Regions from separate parts of the Brevibacillus sp. HB1.1 genome, predicted to be linked through region 1. Evidence: riboswitches for the same ligand, from Rfam matches in the RefSeq annotation. Region 1 holds a riboswitch; each other region holds the start of a gene.
What was found. Region 1 has a riboswitch for cyclic di-AMP ahead of HPY27_RS24825 (quaternary amine ABC transporter ATP-binding protein). Riboswitches for the same ligand answer to the same signal wherever they lie in the genome.
Positions count from the first base shown of each region.

Region 2: linked by a shared signal. The riboswitch ahead of HPY27_RS05135 (CAP domain-containing protein) and the one ahead of HPY27_RS24825 (quaternary amine ABC transporter ATP-binding protein) in region 1 are both predicted to bind cyclic di-AMP.
Region 3: linked by a shared signal. The riboswitch ahead of HPY27_RS12255 (C40 family peptidase) and the one ahead of HPY27_RS24825 (quaternary amine ABC transporter ATP-binding protein) in region 1 are both predicted to bind cyclic di-AMP.

Region 1 is NZ_JABMIV010000012.1:24,691-31,527, reverse strand. It holds gene HPY27_RS24830 (ABC transporter permease) at 1-121, opposite strand, end outside; gene HPY27_RS24825 (quaternary amine ABC transporter ATP-binding protein) at 105-1,331, opposite strand; cyclic di-AMP (ydaO/yuaA leader) riboswitch at 1,726-1,872, opposite strand; gene HPY27_RS24820 (cation transporter) at 2,629-2,829, opposite strand; gene HPY27_RS24815 (heavy metal translocating P-type ATPase) at 2,894-5,314, opposite strand; gene HPY27_RS24810 (pseudouridine-5'-phosphate glycosidase) at 6,013-6,837, opposite strand, start outside.
Region 2 is NZ_JABMIV010000002.1:21,850-28,686, reverse strand. It holds gene HPY27_RS05165 (catalase) at 1-139, opposite strand, end outside; gene HPY27_RS05160 (2-phosphosulfolactate phosphatase) at 220-960, opposite strand; gene HPY27_RS05155 (hypothetical protein) at 1,075-1,521, shown strand; gene HPY27_RS05150 (hypothetical protein) at 1,965-2,234, shown strand; gene HPY27_RS30725 (hypothetical protein) at 2,231-2,338, shown strand; gene HPY27_RS05145 (cold-shock protein) at 2,477-2,680, opposite strand; gene HPY27_RS05140 (rhodanese-like domain-containing protein) at 3,111-3,455, shown strand; cyclic di-AMP (ydaO/yuaA leader) riboswitch at 3,540-3,692, shown strand; gene HPY27_RS05135 (CAP domain-containing protein) at 3,700-4,473, shown strand; gene HPY27_RS05130 (hypothetical protein) at 4,538-4,693, opposite strand; gene HPY27_RS05125 (homoserine dehydrogenase) at 4,794-5,804, opposite strand; gene def (peptide deformylase) at 5,824-6,345, opposite strand; gene HPY27_RS05115 (aminotransferase class I/II-fold pyridoxal phosphate-dependent enzyme) at 6,524-6,837, shown strand, end outside.
Region 3 is NZ_JABMIV010000003.1:502,147-508,983, forward strand. It holds gene HPY27_RS12250 (response regulator transcription factor) at 1-666, opposite strand, end outside; gene HPY27_RS12255 (C40 family peptidase) at 882-1,403, opposite strand; cyclic di-AMP (ydaO/yuaA leader) riboswitch at 1,408-1,547, opposite strand; gene HPY27_RS12260 (LiaF transmembrane domain-containing protein) at 1,867-2,271, shown strand; gene HPY27_RS12265 (PspA/IM30 family protein) at 2,335-3,030, shown strand; gene HPY27_RS12270 (class I SAM-dependent methyltransferase) at 3,125-3,703, shown strand; gene liaF (cell wall-active antibiotics response protein LiaF) at 3,718-4,608, shown strand; gene HPY27_RS12280 (HAMP domain-containing sensor histidine kinase) at 4,622-5,770, shown strand; gene HPY27_RS12285 (response regulator) at 5,778-6,407, shown strand; gene prpE (bis(5'-nucleosyl)-tetraphosphatase PrpE) at 6,582-6,837, shown strand, end outside.

The DNA of each region.
Region 1 (6,837 bases):
AAGTCACCATCGTAGAAATGACGATAGACACTGGATCAAACAATACCCCTTTGTACTGGCCCAGCACCTCCACGAACCCTTCCATCCATTCGCCAATCGGCAGCTTAGGCACGACGTCCATCACTCATCACCTCTGCTCTCTGGTGTTCTTGGACATTGACTTTGCCTACCAGCCCGCCTAGCACCGCTCCTTTTACGATGACACCCAACAAACGCTGCTGCTCGCCCACTACCGCAATCGGGACGTGCAGGTCTGCCATCATCGGGAACAAGCTGTGCAGACGTGCGTCAGGTGAAACAGTAGGGAGGTCGGTTTTCATAATCGTCTCCAGTGAATCCCCCGTACCGATCGCGAGTGATACGTCATACGCCGTAATCAAGCCGAGCAGTGTGCGCTTTTTGTCCACGACGTACAAGCTGGACACACCGTTATCCATCATGAGTTGCAGCGCCACTCGCGCCCCTTTGTCAGGCGTGATTGCTTCTGCCCGTTTCATCACATTTTCAGCAACGAGCACTCTGGACAGGTCGGCATCCTCGACGAACTTCCGCACGAATTCATCCGCTGGGTCTGCCATGATTTCTTCCGGGCGGCCGATCTGAATGATCTGTCCGTCTTTCATAAAGGCAATCCGATCACCCAGCCTCAACGCCTCGTGCAAGTCATGTGTAATGAACAGGATCGTCTTTTTCATCGTCATCTGAAGCTCCAGTAGCTCATCCTGCATGTCTTTTCGAATGAGCGGGTCCAGTGCACTGAACGCTTCGTCCATCAAGAGAATATCTGGATTATTAGCCAACGCCCGCGCCAAGCCGACTCGCTGGCGCATCCCTCCGCTCAATTGATCCGGGTACGCATTTTCCCACTCGGTTAATCCAACGAGCGCAAGCGCTTCCCGTGCTTTTTCTTGCCGGAGTCCTGGTGGTACTTGTTGAATCTCCAAACCGAACTCGACGTTTTCTCGTACCGTCCGCTGCGGAAACAGGGCGAAGTTTTGGAAAACCATCCCGAGCTTCTTCCTCCTCACCTCGCGCAAAGCCGATGCCTTCATGTCCACGATCTCTTCCCCGTCGATCTCGATGCTTCCACTCGTTGGATCAATCAGTCGATTACACAGTCGGATTAAGGTTGACTTGCCGCTGCCGGACAGGCCCATGATCACGAAGATTTCACCTTCCTCGACTTCAAAGCTGACCTGATTCACCCCGATAGACTGGCCCGTTTGCTTGTAAATTTGTTCTTTCGTACGTCCTTCTGCCAGTAGCTTCAAGGCCAGCTCGGGCTGCTTGCCGAACACTTTTGTCAGTTGATGGACCTTCATTTTGGGCATGGTATCCCTCATCCTTCGTTTTTTCGTAAATGCAAAAAGCCTGCGAAGTTTCCACACTCCAGCAAAACCAAGCAGGCACGCTTGATTTATACTCGTGTAAAAAATCCGCAGGCTTACGTAATACCTGGCATCCCTTTTCAGGACTCCCTGTACTCTGTCTTCCTGATTTCGATTGTCAGCGGTTTATCTCGTACCGACTGCCTCCCAGCGATCCACACGTTTTTCGATAACGTCTGTATGGCGTAAGCTGCTCATCGGTATTTCCATAAAAAATAGGCCGATCCATCCTTTTTCTCCAGAACAAAGGTCCCAAAGAAAAAGCCTGCATCGGCCTATCACACGCCCGCAAGGAATCCCCTTGTTGCGTATTATATGCCTAGACTTTATCCATCCATGACCTTCCCTGCTTTGGCCGACGAGGTTAGCTGACGGGTAGGATGGCAGAGAAGACTTTTCCTCATCCCTCCTGATCACTCAGGATTAACCCCAAAAGATTGGTTCCCCCGCTTCCGAAAATTTCGGAACTAGGCCGTATGTGTTGTTTCTTGATTAAGCTTGATTGTGATTTGATTATACGCTCGCTTCCAGTTATTGTGAACGTTCGTTTAGCACGGTTTTAACCGGACTTTGTCTTTCTTTATGAATCGGATTGGATTAGCTCTCGGTTACTCATTCGATTAAAGGAATCGTGCGTTATTCTCTCTCGCATGTGGGGTGGGGAGGAAACAGGAGAAAACGCTCAGCTTCTTGGAACACCTGCGAGGGAGCATCGGTGCCCGGCTTCGTGAAAAAAAGCGAAACCGCGTCCAAAGTAGTCCATTCAAGATGTGTCTCAGAGGTGGACGCTAAAGGCAGTTTCTCTTTTTTTCACTGCGCCTCGGTAGGTGTGTCCAAAGATCTTCGCTTATTTCTCCTGTTTCCTCTACGAGCTGTTGGGAGTCTACATGCATTTAATGAAGCACCCCCTTGAATGCTGCTTTCAAGATGTAAACAATAGTCGCTTGGGAAGAAGAACATTTCCAGTCCTAGCGCCTCTGGAGCCCAACTCAGCGTAGAAATGAATGGCGGGGGTTGTCAGCTTCAACCTCTGCGAATACATCTTCGAAACTCTACTTTTGAAGCGCTCCCGACATTCATTTCGGAGCGGACAGTCTAACCCCTTGCGGGGCGTAGGCCGAAGCGTAGACTGGAAATGGGCTTCTTCCCATCCCCTACAGCTACTCCAAGCAAAACAGCCAAAAAGCTCCCGCCTCATGGAATCAGGCAGGAGCTTTTTTCGATAGTAATAGCACGATGCTTAAACGACGTCGTAGCCTTGGTCTTCGATTGCTTCTTTTACTGCTTCGAGTGTCAATGTGCTCTCATTGTAGGAAACATCAACCTTTTTATCAGCCAAGTGCACTTTGCCTTCTGCACCCAATTCTTTCAATGTATTCTCGATGCGCGCTACGCATTTGTTGCAAGACATACCTTCTACGTTCAATGTGATATTTGTCATGATCAATCTCTCCTTACATTTTATGTTGTATAGGTAAGGCGGACAAAGCCGCTTGTTACTGTTGTTACAGCTTCACTCGTTGCAGTCTCAGTGCGTTGAGTACAACGGATACGGAGCTGAAGGCCATTGCAGCACCGGCAAGCCATGGAGCGAGGAAGCCAATTGCGGCAATCGGGATGCCCAAGGTGTTGTAGGCCAGTGCCCAGAACAGGTTTTGCTTGATGTTGCGGATGGTGAGTTTGCTCATCTCGATGGCGTCTGCGACACTGGTCAGTTCGCCGCGCATCAAGGTAATATCGGCTGCTTCCATAGCCACATCTGTACCTGTACCGATTGCCATACCGACGTCAGCGGTAGCGAGTGCAGGAGCATCGTTGATACCATCGCCGACCATCGCAACTTTTTTGCCTTGTTCTTGCAGTTTTTTCACTTCTGCGGCCTTGCCTTCAGGCAGGACTTCTGCGATGACGTGATCGATTCCTGCTTCACGGGCAATGGCCTCAGCAGTTTGACGGTTGTCACCGGTCATCATGATCACAGTCAATCCCATTGCTTTCATGCGTTGAACAGCTTGCTTGGAGGTCGGTTTAATCGTATCCGCTACGGCAATCAAGCCAGCGAGCTTGCCTTCGACGACTGCGAGCATCGCCGTTTTACCGGAGCGCTCCAGTGCCAGCATGGTATCAGACACTGCTTGATACGAAATTTGATGTTTTTCCAGCAAGCGGCGGGTACCGACGAGTACTTCTTTGCCAGCGACGGTTGCCTGGATACCGAAACCAGGAATGGCTTCAAAAGAATCTGTATTCGTCAAGGTGATTCCTTTATCTGCAATTCCGCGAACGATGGCTTGAGCCAATGGGTGCTCGGAATTTTTCTCAGCGGCGCCGACCAAAGAGAGTAGCTCTTGTTCTTCGATATCAATGGTAATGACGTCTGTCAGTTCTGGCTCGCCTTTGGTTACAGTCCCTGTTTTATCGAGGACGATCGTATCCAGGTGGTGAGCAGTCTCCAGATGCTCCCCGCCTTTGAACAGGATACCCAACTCAGCTGCGCGTCCAGAGCCCGCCATGATCGAGGTCGGTGTTGCCAGACCGAGGGCGCACGGGCAAGCGATTACGAGTACAGCAATTGCTTTTTCCAAAGCCTCACCGAAATTGCCAGGTATAACGAAGAAGTACCAGATCAAGAAGGTAAGAATGGCAATCCCTACGACGATTGGGACAAAAATCCCCGAGATGCTGTCAGCTACGCGCTGAATCGGTGCTTTTGTTCCTTGTGCTTCTTCCACTACTTTAATGATTTGCGCCAGAGCCGTTTCTTTTCCGACTTTGGTTGCCTGGACCTTCAAAAAGCCGTTTTTGTTCAAGGTGGCGCCGATGACGGTATCGCCTGCGGCTTTATCCACCGGAATACTTTCACCAGTCAGCATGGACTCATCCACTGCGGACTGTCCTTCCATGACGATGCCATCGACAGGTACTTTGTCGCCCGGCTTCACGTGAACGACGTCGCCCAGTCTTACTTCTTCTACAGGAATGGTCATTTCGACGCCATCCCGTACGACTACTGCTATTTTTGCTTGCAAGCCCATCAGCTTGCGGATCGCTTCCGAAGAGCGTCCCTTTGCTTTCATCTCAAACAGTTTACCCAAGACGATCAACGTGATCAGTACCGCACTCGTCTCAAAATACAGCTCCAGCATATGGCCGCCATGAGCACCGATGGAGTTGATCGCGACCCATAAACTGTAGAAATAAGCAGCTGAGGTACCGAGAGCAACCAGCACATCCATGTTAGCACTCTTGTTGCGAAGGGCTTTGAAAGCTCCCACGTAAAACTGTGCTCCGATGATGAATTGTACCGGTGTTGCCAATGCGAGCTGTACCCACGGATTCATCAAGATTTCAGGCAGCCAGATAAACGAGGTGAAGGAAAAGTGGCTCACCATCGACCAGAGCAGCGGGAGCGACAGAATCGCGGAAATCCAGAACTTGCGGGTCTGCCGTTTGATTTCTTCCTGGCGACGATCTACTTTTTCTTCTTCTTTGCCTTCTTCCTTGCGAGTCGCCTGATACCCTAGCTTTTCTACCTTTTGAATAAGGTCCGTCACACTTACCTGTGATGAATCGTACTCGACAGTGGCTGTTTCCATCGCCAGGTTCACGTTTGCCTTCAGAACCCCAGCTGTTTTGTTCAAGCCTTTTTCGATCCGGGTGGAGCAAGCCGCACATGTCATTCCCGAGATGTTTAGCTCCACCTTGTCAGTGACGACACCATAGCCGAGAGATTCAATTTTGGAGCGGATGTCGTCGATGTTCGTTTTCGATGGATCGAACACGACTGTGGATTTTTCCAAGGCCAGATTGACGTTGGCAGTCTCCACTCCCTCCATTTTTCCCAGGCCCTTTTCGATGCGCAGTGCACAAGCTGCGCAAGTCATCCCTGAGATTGCGACTGTTGCCTCTGCTGTTTTGGCACTCATATTAATCCCTCCAAATACCCTAAAGGGGTATATTTTATCGTATCGTTTCCCTTACGTTGTTTCCTGTTCACACCCTTACTATACAATACCCCCTCAGGGTATATCAAGCACTTTTTTCAATTTTTTTCTAAATGGGCTTTACGTGCTGAAAACACAGGGAAAAATGATGGGGTTGGTCCTCTATCCTTGGTGCCGGACGAAGCCCTGCCACATGTTTTCCAGTCGCCTTTTTCCTCACTGCGTTCGGGCGGTCTCCTTCCAAACATATGGCAGTACTTCTTAACAGCGAAGATTTTTGCCGCGCTTTTAAACCATAATGCGAGTTTGTACGGAGGAGTTACAACCAAGATAATTTTTTGAATTGGAGGGAGTCTTCTAAGTAACCCTCTTAAGACAGCTTTCAAGATGTTAACCACAGCTGCGCAGGAAGAAGCGCATTTCCAGTCCTAGCGCCTCTGGAGCCCGACCCAGCTTCGGAATAAATGGCGGGGGTTTTCAGCTTCAACCTCTGCGAATACATCATCGAAACTCTACTTTTGAAGCGCTCCCGACATTTATTCCGAAGCGGACAGTCCAACCCCTTGTGGGGCGTAGGCCGAAGCGTAGACGGAAATGCGCTTCTTCCCCCACTACAGCCGCTAAAAAACAAAAAAAGCCCCCGGATTAACCGGGAGCAATTGTTCGATCTTCGCTCTTTCTTATTTACCTTGATTCGCTTCTTTCTGATAAGCTACCGCGATTTTCGCAGCTACTTCTGCATTGTGCTTCACCAGCGCGATGTTCGTTGCCAAGCTCTTGCCTTCTGTCAGCTTTTTCACTTTATCGAGCATGAATGGCGTTACCTGTTTACCTGCAATGTTGTTTTCTTTTGCTTCTGCGAGTGCTTTTTGGATCACTGCCTCGATTTCCTGGTGATTCAGTGCATCGGATTCTGGTACTGGGTTCGCGATAATCATACCGCCTTTGAGTCCCAGATCCCATTTGGTGTTCATCATCTTACCAACTTCTTCCGGTGTATCGATGCGCATGTCTACGCCAAATCCGCTTTCACGAGCGAAGAAGGATGGGAATTCATCTGTACGGTAGCCCACAACTGGTACACCTTGCGTTTCCAAATATTCGAGTGTGCGGCCAATATCGAGGATCGATTTCGCCCCTGCGCATACTACAGCTACATCTGTTTGCGCCAGCTCAGTCAGGTCAGCAGATACGTCCCAAGTGATTTCACCTTCACGGTGTACCCCGCCGATACCGCCAGTTGCAAACATGTGGATGCCAGCCATCTCAGCTGCGATCATGGTAGCGGCTACTGTAGTCGCACCGATTTTACCACTAGCCAAAATGTAAGCGAAGTCGCGACGGCTTACTTTTGCTACATTTTTGTTCGTCGCAAACTCTTCCAGCTCGCTGTCAGTCAAACCGATTTTGATTTTGCCGTCCATGATCCCGATCGTAGCTGGTACGGCACCGTTGTCGCGAATGATTTGCTCTACTTCTTTTGCCATTTCAATGTTTTGCGGATA
Region 2 (6,837 bases), on a different contig from region 1:
GAAAGTCGTAATTCTCTAGAACCGTTGGCCCGCGATTTCCAACGGTCCGCAGGTTCTGGTTGTCTGTAATCGGATGGCCTTGGCGATTCGTCAGGATATTTTTTTCTGACTGGTTGATGGACTTGCTGTTGTCATCCATATGAATCCTCCCTGTCCAGTTTTTCTCATGTATGGTTCATAACCATGGTTACCGAATGAGGGATTCTTTATGCGAAAAGACTAATTAGCTTCGTAAGCAAAATCATCGTTAAGCACTGGAACCGTGAAACTCTGATTCCATTCCGCTGCAAGTGCGACATCTTCCGGGTATCCCTTGCTGATCAGTTCTTGGCCAGAAGCACATTTCTGCAAATAAGCAAGAAGATGATCTTGGGCTGATCGGAAGGCTGCCACCGCCATTTTGGCCTCTGGTGACAATCGATATTCGTCCAACTCGTGAAGCAGCGCACCTGCCGCAATCATATCCTCAATAGCGGGTCGCAATGCTCCATTTCCCCATCGTTCACCGCAAGCAATAACCGTCACAGATCCTTTCTGCTGTTGTATGTATCTGGCGACGGATGATGCATTTCGCAAGCACGCAGCGATTACCTTCGCACCTGTTTTCTTTGCCAGCAAGGTACAGGTCGATCCATTTGGCGAGGGCAACACCATTCTACTTCCCATCGGAACCATTTTCAGACAGGCGGGTGAAAGGGAGATTGGTTCTCCACGTTTTCCAGCAAGAAGCGCTGCTTTTTGTTTAGCGAATGCTACGGCTGACTCCTCCTTCACCTGATAAGGATAGACGATCCCTCCACGTCCCGTTACGATATCGACACACGTGCTGAAGGAGAGCACATCGATAATGACGATCATATCCGATGCTGCCCCGACCTGTTCCACCCCTTCGTATCCCCAATCAAATCGAGCCGTATAGTTTAGTTGTTTGCATACAGGCGTTTCTCCCAAAACCTCCACCATCCTCTATCAAAAATAGTTACTCGTCCCCTTACGTTCGCCGTTACAAATCAAGGCAAGAAACAATATCGTATTATTGTCCCACTAGAATACTCAAGAATGGAGTGAACATGGATGTCTGAAATCGAATACGACGACGATCAAGGTGTTACTGAAAAAAGAAGTCACAGACGCCCACGAAGAAATACTGTGAGAACAACTGGTATTTTGCAAAATAACCTCGCTGTTGCTCTCACCGCTCACCTCGACCTCGTAAATCTGAACACAGAAGAGGTTGAAGTACGTGTGCAAGTATTGAACTGGGGTAATGCAGTTACGCAAACGAATCCAGTTAGCACCTTGCTTGACATCACGCAATTTATCCCTGCGAATACTCGCACTGCTTTCAATGCGCTGGTCCCCGCTTCTTTCCACTATGAAGTGCGCCTTACCGTAGCAGAAAACAACAGAAATGTCCTTCTCACCACTTATGGCCGTACTTCTATCGGTGGCGGTCAAGTTGTTGGTCTTTCAGTTCTTGACAGTCAATTCCAAACTGTCGAAATCGAAACTTGTATTTAACTACTTTGTAGGAAGAAAATGAGGAATTATGGTGGGACGCCATAGTTCCTTTTTTTATCCATTCGCATGCAGGAACAGGCGCTGAGGACGATCCCAACCCCTTTTATAATGCTCCCATAGACTGAGACACGGGAGGTTAAAAAATAAGTTATAATAAGAGCATGGAAAAACGGAACCAATATACCTCAGAGTTTAAAACAAAGGTTGTCCTGGAGGTCCTCCGGGAGGAGCAGACCGTGAACGAAATTGTTGGCAAGTACGAAATGAGTCTCTAAATGAAGCAAAACCCGATCAATTTTACGTCCATACTATCGAAAAAATCGCATCCTAAAAACAAATAACGAATTCAATCGTCGATATATCGTACTTGAGGGTAATAATAATGTGCTTTATGACTTAACTTCTGATGTAATGAAAAGATAATTTTAAGGGGGAAGAAAGTGGTGAATAATCAATGTAATTTAAAATGGGCTGATTTAAGCGATCCAGTTAAAACGATAATAGAACACATTGATATCAATTGTTGTGATGAAGATTTTCAAGTTGGAACTAAGCTAAATATACCGTATTTTAAGGGGAGATTCACTCAAGAAATGGCAGATGCAATTCTCGAATATCAATATTCAACTGAAAATTTAAACGAAAATTGTTATTCTGCCGAACTGCAAGATGGTGTATTGATGATAAAATTCGTTAAGAGTTCAGAGAGATAGCTCGTTATGTCCAATTTTATAACCAGGAGCGCCCTCATCAATCTCTAAATGAAGCAAAACCCGATCAATTTTACGCCCATACTATCGAAAAAATCGCATCCTAAACACTAGGACTACGAAAAGGAGGACACAACTTATTCCTCAAAAAATCGTGTCTTGACAACGGGGAGCATTACATTTTACTACTACGACCACGACAAAAAAAACTGCCCTCGAAAGGACAGTTTCTTTTAAAAGGAGACTTACAGTTTTACTACGTTCTCAGCTTGTGGGCCACGGTTGCCTTGAACGATGTTGAATTGAACTTTTTGACCTTCGTCCAAAGTTTTGAAACCGTCACCTTGGATTGCGCTGAAGTGTACGAATACATCGTCTCCGCCTTCTACTTGAATGAAACCGAAACCTTTTTCTGCGTTAAACCATTTTACTGTTCCGTTCGTTTGCATTTAAAAAAACCTCCAAAAATTCAATTTGAATATGCTAGTCATATTTACCGAAGCAAATAAAGCTCACATATCATGAAGGAATACCAGATCATGTGCTATGATACGCCTTCATGATACGTGAATTTTACCTACTCAGCAAATATACAAATGTCATGGGACGGAACTGCAAAATTAAAAACTAAACCTTTTGAAAACCTAAAACAATGAAAGCCCTTCCTCTCTTCCATCCTTGCGGCTCCGATGACCGCGCCAGTGTGAATCGGGGATTCAAAAATGTTATCCATCAGCATACAAACACCTCGATGAATGATTAGGTATCAATTTTTCAAGTAGCAATCTCATTCTACCATGGTTGTCCAAAAAAAGCAACCGTTCACCCTTATAATGGGAAGGCGATACTCTGTTACAATAGCATTGGGAGGGATTTCATTTGCAAAATCATACTTTGACAACCATTCAATTATCAGAAATGCTTGAAAAGAAAGTGCCTGTACTATTAGTGGACGTACGCGACGTCGAGAAATTTATCACCGGCAGCCTCGTTCACGAAAATGCATCGACCCGAAACGCACCCTATCTTCTAATGAAAGAACAGGACAAGCCGTTCGATGAAGAAACCGAAAAACTTGCGCAAAATGTGCAGATTGTTACTGTATGTACAACCGGTAACAAAGCTCAAAAAGCTGCCGCTCTTCTTCGTGAGCATTGTTTTCAAGCAAATGCATTGGAAGGCGGCTTAACCGCATGGAAGGAACAATCAAACGGAGCGAAATGAGCCTAATTTATCAACGATTCTAGCTTTTTGCCATATATTACTCCTTTATTTCGATTGGGATTGTCTGATATCGTTGTTCATGCCAAACGAAATAAGCCGAGACTTTCTGAAAAGGAAGTGCGGGGGACTTTTTAGTGGATGAGCAATTCCACATGGGGTGAATCGCCGAATTGGCGTAGGGTTGTTTCCTCAACCCGAATCCGACAACTAACCTCGTAGGCAAAAAAAAGGAGAGATTTGTTTAATGAAACGTTTTGGTTCTGTTACAATCGCGATGACTCTTGGTCTAGGCTTGGCTTTGACAGGGTTTGCTTCTTCTGCTTCCGCAGCATCTAACTGCCCATTGAAGAACGGACAATTCCAATTCAATGTGGGTCAAAATATGGGACAATTCCAAAAAGCACCAAATGCACAACAGTTCTTTAACTTTTATCAAAAGCAAGGCTTTGTTCCTGGCCAGTCACAAGCAGTACAGCCGATGCAACCTGTTAAGCAAGGACAAGCTACACCTGTACAACCATACCCAATTCAACCAGGATCTTTTCAATCAGCACCAGTTCAACAAACACCAGTTCAACCAGCACCAGCGCAACCTAGAAATAACGTCACTCAGCCTGCCGCTCCAGTAAATCAAGCGGAACAAGGAAAAACTGGTGATTTTGCGAAACAAGTCGCGGATTTGGTGAACCAAGAACGTGCAAAAGCAGGTCTCAAACCAGTTCAAATGGATGCAGCATTGTCCAAAGTAGCTTTGGCAAAAGCACAAGATATGTCTGCTAACAACTATTTTGACCACAACAGTCCAACGTACGGTTCCCCATTTGACATGATGAAGCAGTATGGTATTCAGTACTCGACTGCAGGTGAGAATATCGCCATGGGTCAACAGAGTCCACAAGAAGTTATGCAACAATGGATGAACAGTGAAGGTCACCGCCAAAACATTATGAACCCTGCGTTCACAAAAATTGGTGTAGGCGTCACAAATGGCTACTGGGTACAAGAATTTATCGGATAAAACGCATTGTACGAAACGAAAAGCCGGTGTCTCTTAATCGAGACCCGGCTTTTTCGTGTAGGCATCATTCCTGCTGTGCTTCGGATGCCTGCTTTTTGGGGGTACAGCAGCAGCTATCCTGCTCATTTACCAAAGCGACGTTCTTTTGATTCATTTTTTGCTTGGTTGGGTAAGCAGATACTTGCTGCAGCTCGGCATTGACATCAGACGATTGGTTCATCCGTATGGCCCCCTTGCCGTTTTTTGTGGTGCATCCTTAGTATGCTCGCGGTTGTAAAGGACTCATTCCTAAGGAACACTGGAAGCACATGCAAATGAACCTATCTGCTAATGATATGTTCAAGGTCTTTTAAGGCAGCCGCTGCTGCCGCGACAGGATCTGACTTTCCTCCAACGACCAATAAATCCCCCATGACATCTGTTTCTACCCGTATGGCTTTTGTCGTACCTGATACAGATGCAAATGGATGGGTAAGATCCACTGCACAAAGCTCCACTGCTATAGAAAATGTGCCATTTGCTTCCTTTTGGATGGTTCCGATCAGCTTGGGAATCTTCGTATGCTTTTTCCATTTCTCGATTTGTAACGAGGTTATTTCGCGAATACTTGCGCGTGCGATATCAGTCAGATTTACTTGCGCACCAAAAGCGGCGTTTGCCAAGATCGTGAGCTTTGAAGCTGTATCCCAACCATCGATGTCGTAAGAAGGGTCCGGTTCGGCAATCCCCAACTTCTGAGCGAGCTCGACTGCTTCCGCACAGGTGAGCCCCTCTTCCATCATTTTTGTGAGCACGAAGTTAGTCGTTCCCGTAAAAATGCCTTCGACTCGTTTCACTTCACAGCCTGCCAAGTTATACTGCAATAGATCGATCGTCGGCAGGGCTGCTGCTGTTGCTCCACTCACTTTCAACGCGACGCCATGTTTTTTGGCTAGAGCGGCTAAGCCAGCATAATCGACAACAAGCGCACCTTTTGAAATCGCGATTGCATGTATAGCATTTTCCAATGCATAACGAATAAAAGTAAGACCGGGTCCTCCCTCTTTTTCAGAAGGACCAGCCTCGATGAGCACATCCGCTTGAACCGATTGGATAAATTCCAGCGCGTTCCATGATGGGTTCTTTGCTTGTTTTGTATGTGCATAGTCTTCCCATTTTCCTGAATCAATTCCGTTCTCATCATAGAGACCGGAAGCCGAACGAACGACTCCCACGAGTCTGACATCCGCTTGATATAGCTCGCGGTATCGGTCCCGTCGCTGCTCCAGCAGTCTGGCTACCTGCTGTCCTACTGTTCCAAAGCCTGTTAACATAATATTCCAACGCTTCATGAGTCAATCTCCTTGCTGTTTATGCTCTGTTTCTACTTTTAGTCTGTATCCGGTGCAAGTCCTTGCGATTCAGTTTCTTTCCTGTTTTTGCTGAGTAGAGCTCTTCTGTATGATCAATAAACAAAATTCCTTCCAAATGGTCCATCTCGTGCTGAATACACCGAGCGAGAAAATCTTCGGCTTCGATTGTCTTTGTTTCTCCTTGGCGGTTCAGCGTCTGAACTTTGACATAATTCGCCCGACGAACGATTCCAAACACACCCGGTATCGAAAGACAAGCTTCTTGCCCTTCCTGCTCACCTGATTTTTTCATCCATACCGGATTGATCAGTTCAATCAAGCCGCTACCACAATCCATCACAACTAAACGCTTCGGGATGCCAATCTGTATCGCGGACAAGCCTGCTCGACCTTTCCCAGCGTAAATCGTTTGGGCCATATCATCCAAAATCTTTTCAACCTGTGGAGTAATGGACGGTACTCTTTTTGAAGTTTCACGCAAGATAGGGTCCCCCAGGCGAACGATCCTGCGTTCAGCCATTTCCTTCTCCCTCCCGCATTACTCAGTTTTCGATTTCAAGGTAGCAAATCCGTTCCTCGCTGTCAAAAGGAACCTCGCAAAATCTGAAATATCCCGCTGGGCAAGGGTGACAAATGCATGTAGATACGCTATCTTTATTGGTAAACATAGATGTTTTCAAATGAAGAGGGAGGCTATCATGCATTCATTGGCATCAACGCTGAACCAAACCATCCAGCGGGAAAACCCGCACGTGTATGAAATGCTGTCTGACATCGCGAAACTGATTTATTTCCCAAAAGAAGGGATTCTCAGCCAGTCGGCAGAAGCGAAAGCAAAAGCGAAAAAGTACAACGCAACCATCGGGATTGCACTGGAAAACGGTCAACCGATGCACCTTAAGGTCATCCAGGATAACCTGTCTGCTTACCAACCAAAAGACATTTACGAGTATGCTCCCCCAGCGGGAAAGCCTGAGCTGCGTGCAGCATGGCGTAAAAAAATGATTGAGGA
Region 3 (6,837 bases), on a different contig from region 1:
CTGACGCTCTGTTTCCAGCTTTTCCCGGAGGTTTTTGATATGGACGGTCACTGTATTGAGCGAGCCATAACCATATCCCCAGACACGGTCATAGATTTGCTCTCTTGTAAAGACGATGCCCGCATTTTCTGCGAGGAATGTGAGCAGTTGAAATTCTTTTGTAGAGAGCTCAATCTTTTGATTACATACATAAACGGAATACGTTTCTTTATGAATTTCTAGGTCCTTGAATTTCAAAACGGTAATCGGAGAAGAGGCTGTTTCCTTCTCAGGCTGCTCTTCCGTATGCTTGCGAATGCGCTCATAGCGACGCAGGTGGGCACGAATGCGAGCGAGCAGTTCTTCTGTATCAAAAGGCTTCGTGATGTAATCGTCTGCGCCGATTTCGAAGCCGACTACCTTATCTACCGCTTTTCCTTTTGCACTGAGAAACAGTATAGGCAAATCCCACTCACGGCGAATCTGAGAGCAGAGCTCGTAGCCACTCATGTTGGGCATCATAATATCCAAAAGGATCAGGTTAGGTCGCTCTCCTTGGCTGAGCAGGGAGAGAGCATCTTCTCCACTCTCTGCGGAGGAAACGGTGAAGCCCTCGTTCTCCAAAATGTCTTCTAGCAGTTCAATAATCTCCAGATTGTCATCGACAATTAAAATGTGATCTTTCACCGGAACAACCCCCAGTTACTTCTATTAATAAGGAATACCATTCAAAGAATGGGTCTTGTCTATCATAACATGCTTTGACCTCATCAGGGGAAGAAACCCCGTAAGTTATTAAGTTGTTCTAATATGTAAGGGTACCTCTTTAGACCAGGTACTAAATTTCGTCAGAAAAAGCCAGAGACATTGTGTCCCTGGCTTTTTATTATTTTGCCGAACGACTATTTTTGAGCTGGTTTTTCCGGCAACGATGCAGCTTGCACCGCTTTTACCTTTTTCGGAGTTTCTGCTTTCGCTAGAACAGGAGCACTGAGACGCTTAGCGCCTACATAACGTTTGCTCCAGTAGTATGGATCGTTCAACTTGGTGTTGACGACTCCACGACCAGATTCCGAGTGCACGAATGTGCCGTCTCCAATGTAGATACCCACGTGAGAAATGCTGCGACCGTTCGTATTAAAGAACACGAGATCGCCTGGCTGCAAATCTTTTCTGGCTACCTCTGTACCTAATTCGTACTGGGAAGCAGAATTGTGAGGCAGGTCTACACCTAACGCATCAAATACGTAGCGCGTGAAACCGGAGCAGTCAAAGCCCTTTTTGGACGAGCCGGAAGATTTGTAAGGGGTACCGTACAAGTCGCTGACTACTTCATTGAGAGAATTCTCCTCAGCAGCCTGTGCAGCGCCTGCCCCCATAGCAAGCATTCCAGCCATAAATAAAGATAAAACCACCTTGCGCAAAAGAAACTGCTCCCTTCGTGAGCCTACGAGGTTAGCTGAAGGGTTCGGTCGAAAGGACGCCCTAGGCTGCTAGGAGTAGCAACCATTCACCCCAAAAACGTGGTTCCCCCGTTTCCGCCAAGCGGAATTCGGCTATTTTTCGATGTTTTTTTACACGCACTCTTACGAAGATTCTACGCCAGTCCTTTTTTTCCTTCTTTTTCATCCGTTAGTTCACATATTCGTCACAAAATTACCGTCAAATGCTGTAACGTTTTCGCTCGACAGAGCAAGCCGCCTTTCGACGCAGGCTTGTTCTGCCTTGCGCGACAGCTCGTCCGATTAGGGCAGGAAATTGTCTCCGTCCAAGGGCGGAGGGAAAAACCAACCGCACGCCCGTTATGGGAAGCCTATACCGAGGGCTACAATAAGGGCATAACGTTCCACAAGCACCACATGCAAAACGAATGGAGGTAAGCGAGTAATGAGCGAACGGTCTGGCAAAGTTCTACTCGGGCTGGTTCTGCTGCTAGTCGGTGGGTTGGTTCTTCTAGATCTGGTGGGTATCGATATCGGAGACTTGCTCGGGTTCATCATTCCCGGTGTGATCATGATATACGGTGCCAAAAAGATTATGGGACAAACCGGTTCACGCTTTTGGGGAATCCTCGTCTTTCTATTCGGGTTCCTGATGCTGATTGGCAAGCTTGACCTACTGTTTCACGCGCTTCTGGCCATTGGGGTAATTTATCTGGGATATCGCTTACTGCGTCCCAGTCAAGAACCAAAGCAAGCTCCACCTACTTGGGAGCGTGAATGGGCCCAAAAAGTATTAAAGGAAGATACGCTAGACACTTGGGAGAAACATGTAACACGAAGACAACAATAACGCTACGTCGCAAGAGTCTTTTGGATGAACAATATGATGTGATATGATGAGGAGGAAAAAATAATGAGTATCTTTAAACGTTTGCGTGACCTGACAGTAGCTTCGGTGAATGATGCATTGGATTCGATGGAAGATCCGGTAGTAATGCTGAATCAATATATGCGTGACATGGAAGTAGAAATCGGACAAGTTGAAGTAGCGGTTGCCCGTCAGGTTGCACTGGAAAAGAAATTCCGCCAGCAATTGGATGAAGCCAATGCTCTGATTGAAAAACGCGATCGTCAAGTCAAGCTCGCCTTGACTGAGGGAGAAGACGAGTTGGCTCGTCGAGCACTCGCTGACAAGAAGCAGTACGAAGGCCGTGCAGCGGAATACGAAGGTCTTTACCTGTCAGCATCCGAGGCAGCTTCGCAAATGCGTGAGAAGCTGGCTGAGCTGAAGGAAGAGTTCTATAAAATGCGTGCGAAAAGGTTCACACTGATGGCACGTGCACAAGTAGCTCGTACACAAAAGCAAGTCAATCAAGCAGTTGTCGGTATCGGCAATCAGTCCGCAGGCCGTGGCTTCGCCCGCATGGAAGAAAAAGTGATGCGCATGGAAGCAGAAGCGCAAATGAGTGGACAATGGAGCCAAACGAACCGCGCTTGGGAGAACGCTTTGTCTGAACTGGAAAAGGATGATCTCGATGCAGAACTTGCCAGCATCAAAGCATCCATTAATGAAGTAAAAACACCGGTAGCCAAACCAGTACAATCCTAATTCGACAGGAACTGGGGGACTAGGTGTAGAATAGATTGTGTCAATTCGGCAGCCTGTGTACATCAGGCTGCTTTTCCCCTAGGAGGTACGATTCTTGCAGGACTTCTTGGTCTTTTTGCGGCGGTTTATCGCTGAGCCTGGACGCGTCGGTAGTATAATCCCCAGCTCTCGTTTTTTATGTGAGCAAATGTTGAAAAACGTCGATTGGGCTTCAACCGATGTGATCCTGGAGCTGGGACCTGGTACAGGGGCATTTACCCAAACGATCTATCAGCGCTTGCGTCCCGGCACACATTACGTGCTTGTGGAACGAGATCCCCATTTTCGCTCTATGCTTCAATCACGTTTTCCCGATCTTCCTATCAGGGAGGAAGCGACTAAACTTAGGTCTTACTTGGAGGAGCAGAACCTTGCAGGTGCAGATGTTATTATCTCAGGTCTGCCATTCGCCAATTTTCCACAAGAGCTGCGGGCAGCAATTCTGGACGAAGTTCAATCTGTACTGAAGCCAGGGGGCCTGTTTATTACATTCCAATATTCGCTACAACTCCAAGCTGAGTTGCAGGGTCGTTTTCCCTGGGTCAAGATCGACTTTACCCTGTTGAACATTCCGCCTGCATTCATCTATACATGTCGTAATGGTCAAAGTGAAAACGATCAGCATGGGGCGTGAGAGAGGAGACTTTTGTGAAACTGTCCCGTTTGCACAAAATGTTGGCTGGTATCCTGATTATTTTTACGGGAATCGGCCTTTTATTAGACAGTTTGGGTATCATTTCGTTCGGTCTGTTTGATTTGTGGCCGATGGTGCTTATTTATTTCGGCCTTCGTTTGTGGGGGCAGAAAAATCGGATTGGCGGAGGGATTCTATTCTCCCTGGGGACCATCATCGCGATGGATATGTGGTTTGGTGTCGGGGTTGATGATTTGTTCCAGATTGCAGTGCCAATCGTGTTTATTTATTTCGGGTTTCAGTTGATTCGGGGCAAGAACAGCAGACGAGATCACCGTGTGAATCAACCATTGGGTGATACGGGGACCTCATCTGCTGCGGAGACGATTGTGACAAGTGATGCGAGTGTTCCGAGTGACGTGAAGGTTTCCACAGAGGAGCGCCCTTGGCTAGACAGCTGGAACAAATGGAAGCATGTTGGTGGCAAAATTCCACATCACGAAAGAATGTCTTCATCACCTGACGACACGTTGCCAAAAGATTCCCGCAGTTCTCTGATTGGAGATTATCACCTGACCTCGGGGCGTTTTGAACTGAATCACTTGCATGTCTGGCATGGAATCGGGGATGTTGTGATTGATCTTTCCCGGGCAGTGCTGATGCGGGATGAGGCAGTTCTTGTCGTAGAGGGCTGGATAGGCGATGTGACGATTTATGTCCCTGTGGATCTTCCTGTATCGGTAACAGCAGGGTTGAGTATTGGTGACCTGGAGGTGCTAAGCCACCGTCAGGGAGGTATCAATCGCAGTGTTAAGATTCGTTCAGATCAGTATGATGAAGCATTGCAAAAAGTAAACTTGCATATCTCGCTGCTTGTCGGCGATATAAAAGTCAAGTACATCTAGGAGGTACTGGCGGATGCGTCGACAGCGATTGGCAAGTATTCAGTGGCAATACGTGCGCTATGGCATGTTACTGGCCGTCAGTGCAATTACTGCCGCGTTTATTTGTTTCTTTTGGCTATACTTTTTATGGAGAGACCACCCCGGGATTCATCGGTGGTACAACGAAATGATTAGCGACCGCAACTTCATGTGGTGGCTTCAAGAATATATAGGCATCAATCTGCCTGCCGATCCAGAGGGCTTGATTCAGCTTGCTGCTTTTGTTGTCTCTTTGCCTGCAGGTGTCTTAGTGGCATTGATCATTTCCTATATCATTGGCAATTTGTTGAAAAAGAGACTCAGTGTATTGTGGGAAGCTGCCATGAAGCTTGGGCGCGGGATGCTGTCGTATCGGGTTCCAGAATTGGGCGTCGATGAAGTCGGCGAATTAGGATGGCAGATCAATCGCTTGGCTTCACAATGGGAAGAGCAAGTGGCATCTTTGCAGCGGCTGTCGAACCACAATGCGGCTCTCGCAGAGCAATTGAAGCATGCAGCGGTAACAGAGGAGCGACAGAGATTGGCGAGAGAACTGCATGATGCAGTCAGTCAGCAGCTGTTCGCCATCGCGATGACGACTGCGGCGATGAAACGGCTTGTAGAAAAAAATCCGCAACGTGCAGCACAACAGATTGAATTGGTCGAAGAGATGGCAGCAGCAGCACAAGCGGAGATGAGGGCATTGCTCTTGCATCTTCGCCCGGCTACGTTACAAAACAAGTCATTGAAGGAAGCCATTCTGGAACTTTTAGATGAGCTGACGCGTAAAAATACCATGCAGCTGTCTTGGGAGATCGAAGACGTCGAAGGCTTGCCGAGTGGAATTGAGGATCATTTGTTCCGTATTTTGCAGGAGTCCTTGTCCAATACATTGCGGCATGCCAGAGCTACCCAGATTACAGTGAAGCTGTTTACGCTGCAAGAGCAGGTTCGCCTGCGAGTATCGGATGACGGTGTTGGTTTTGATCCGGATGGGGAGAAAATGACGTCCTACGGTTTGCGCAGCATGCAAGAGCGCGTAGCAGAGGTCGGAGGCTCTATGGAGATTTACTCGGCAATTGGGAAGGGGACGCAAATTGAGGTCCGTATTCCTCTAATGTCACAGACGGAACGGGAAGGGTGAAGGCTAGGTGATTCGGGTACTACTGGTAGATGATCACGAAATGGTTCGGATGGGTCTGGCTGCTTATTTGTCTACAGAGGACGATATTGAAGTCGTAGCAGAGGCAGGCAGTGGAGAAGAAGGGGTGCGGATGACGCAAGAACTGCGCCCGGATGTCGTTTTGATGGATTTAGTTATGGAAGGCATCGGCGGTGTGGAAGCGACTCGGCGTATTCGTGAAAGCTGTCCATCCAGTAAGGTTATCGTCTTGACCAGCTTTATTGATGACGAAAAGGTATATCCGGTCATTGAAGCGGGGGCATTCAGCTACTTGCTGAAGACTTCGCGTGCAGCCGAGATTGCAAAGGCAATCCGCTCTGCTGCGGCGGGTGAGCCAGTTTTGGAATCGAGGGTAGCAGGAAAAATCATGGCCCGTTTCCGTCACGGTCAAGAGTCCCATCCCCATGAGCAACTGACGCCGCGTGAGTTGGAGGTTTTGAAGCTGATCGGTCAGGGCAAGTCCAACCAGGAGATTGCAGATGAGCTGATTATCGGGATCAAAACGGTCAAGACTCATGTGAGCAACATTCTTGCCAAGCTGAATGTGGAGGATCGCACGCAAGCGGCCATTTACGTGCATACGCATAGCTTAGGCTAATCACATAGCATCATGTATAAGTAAACGCGCCAAAAAGCTCCTCGGTAAACAGGGGCTCTTTCGCGCGTTTACTTGTTTAAACAGTTTTCTTGTATACAAACCGTGAGTTTTTTTCGTAGATGTGGTAAAGATAGTAAGTAACGAATGAGAGATTACGGAAAGGAGGGACGGGTTATGAGGCACAAACCTCAAACACGCTCCAAGGTGCTTTCGGCTGACGATGGTGTGGATATCGTTGGAGATGTTCACGGTTGTTACGACGAATTTATAGAATTGCTCAAACGCTTGGGATATGAACAAACCCCAGACGGGACCTATCGCCATCCCCACGGCCGAAAGCTCCTTTCCCTCGGTGATATCACGAGTCGTGGACCTTACTCAATCAAAATGCTGCAATTTTTTCACCATCATGTCACGGCAGGCCTGGCTG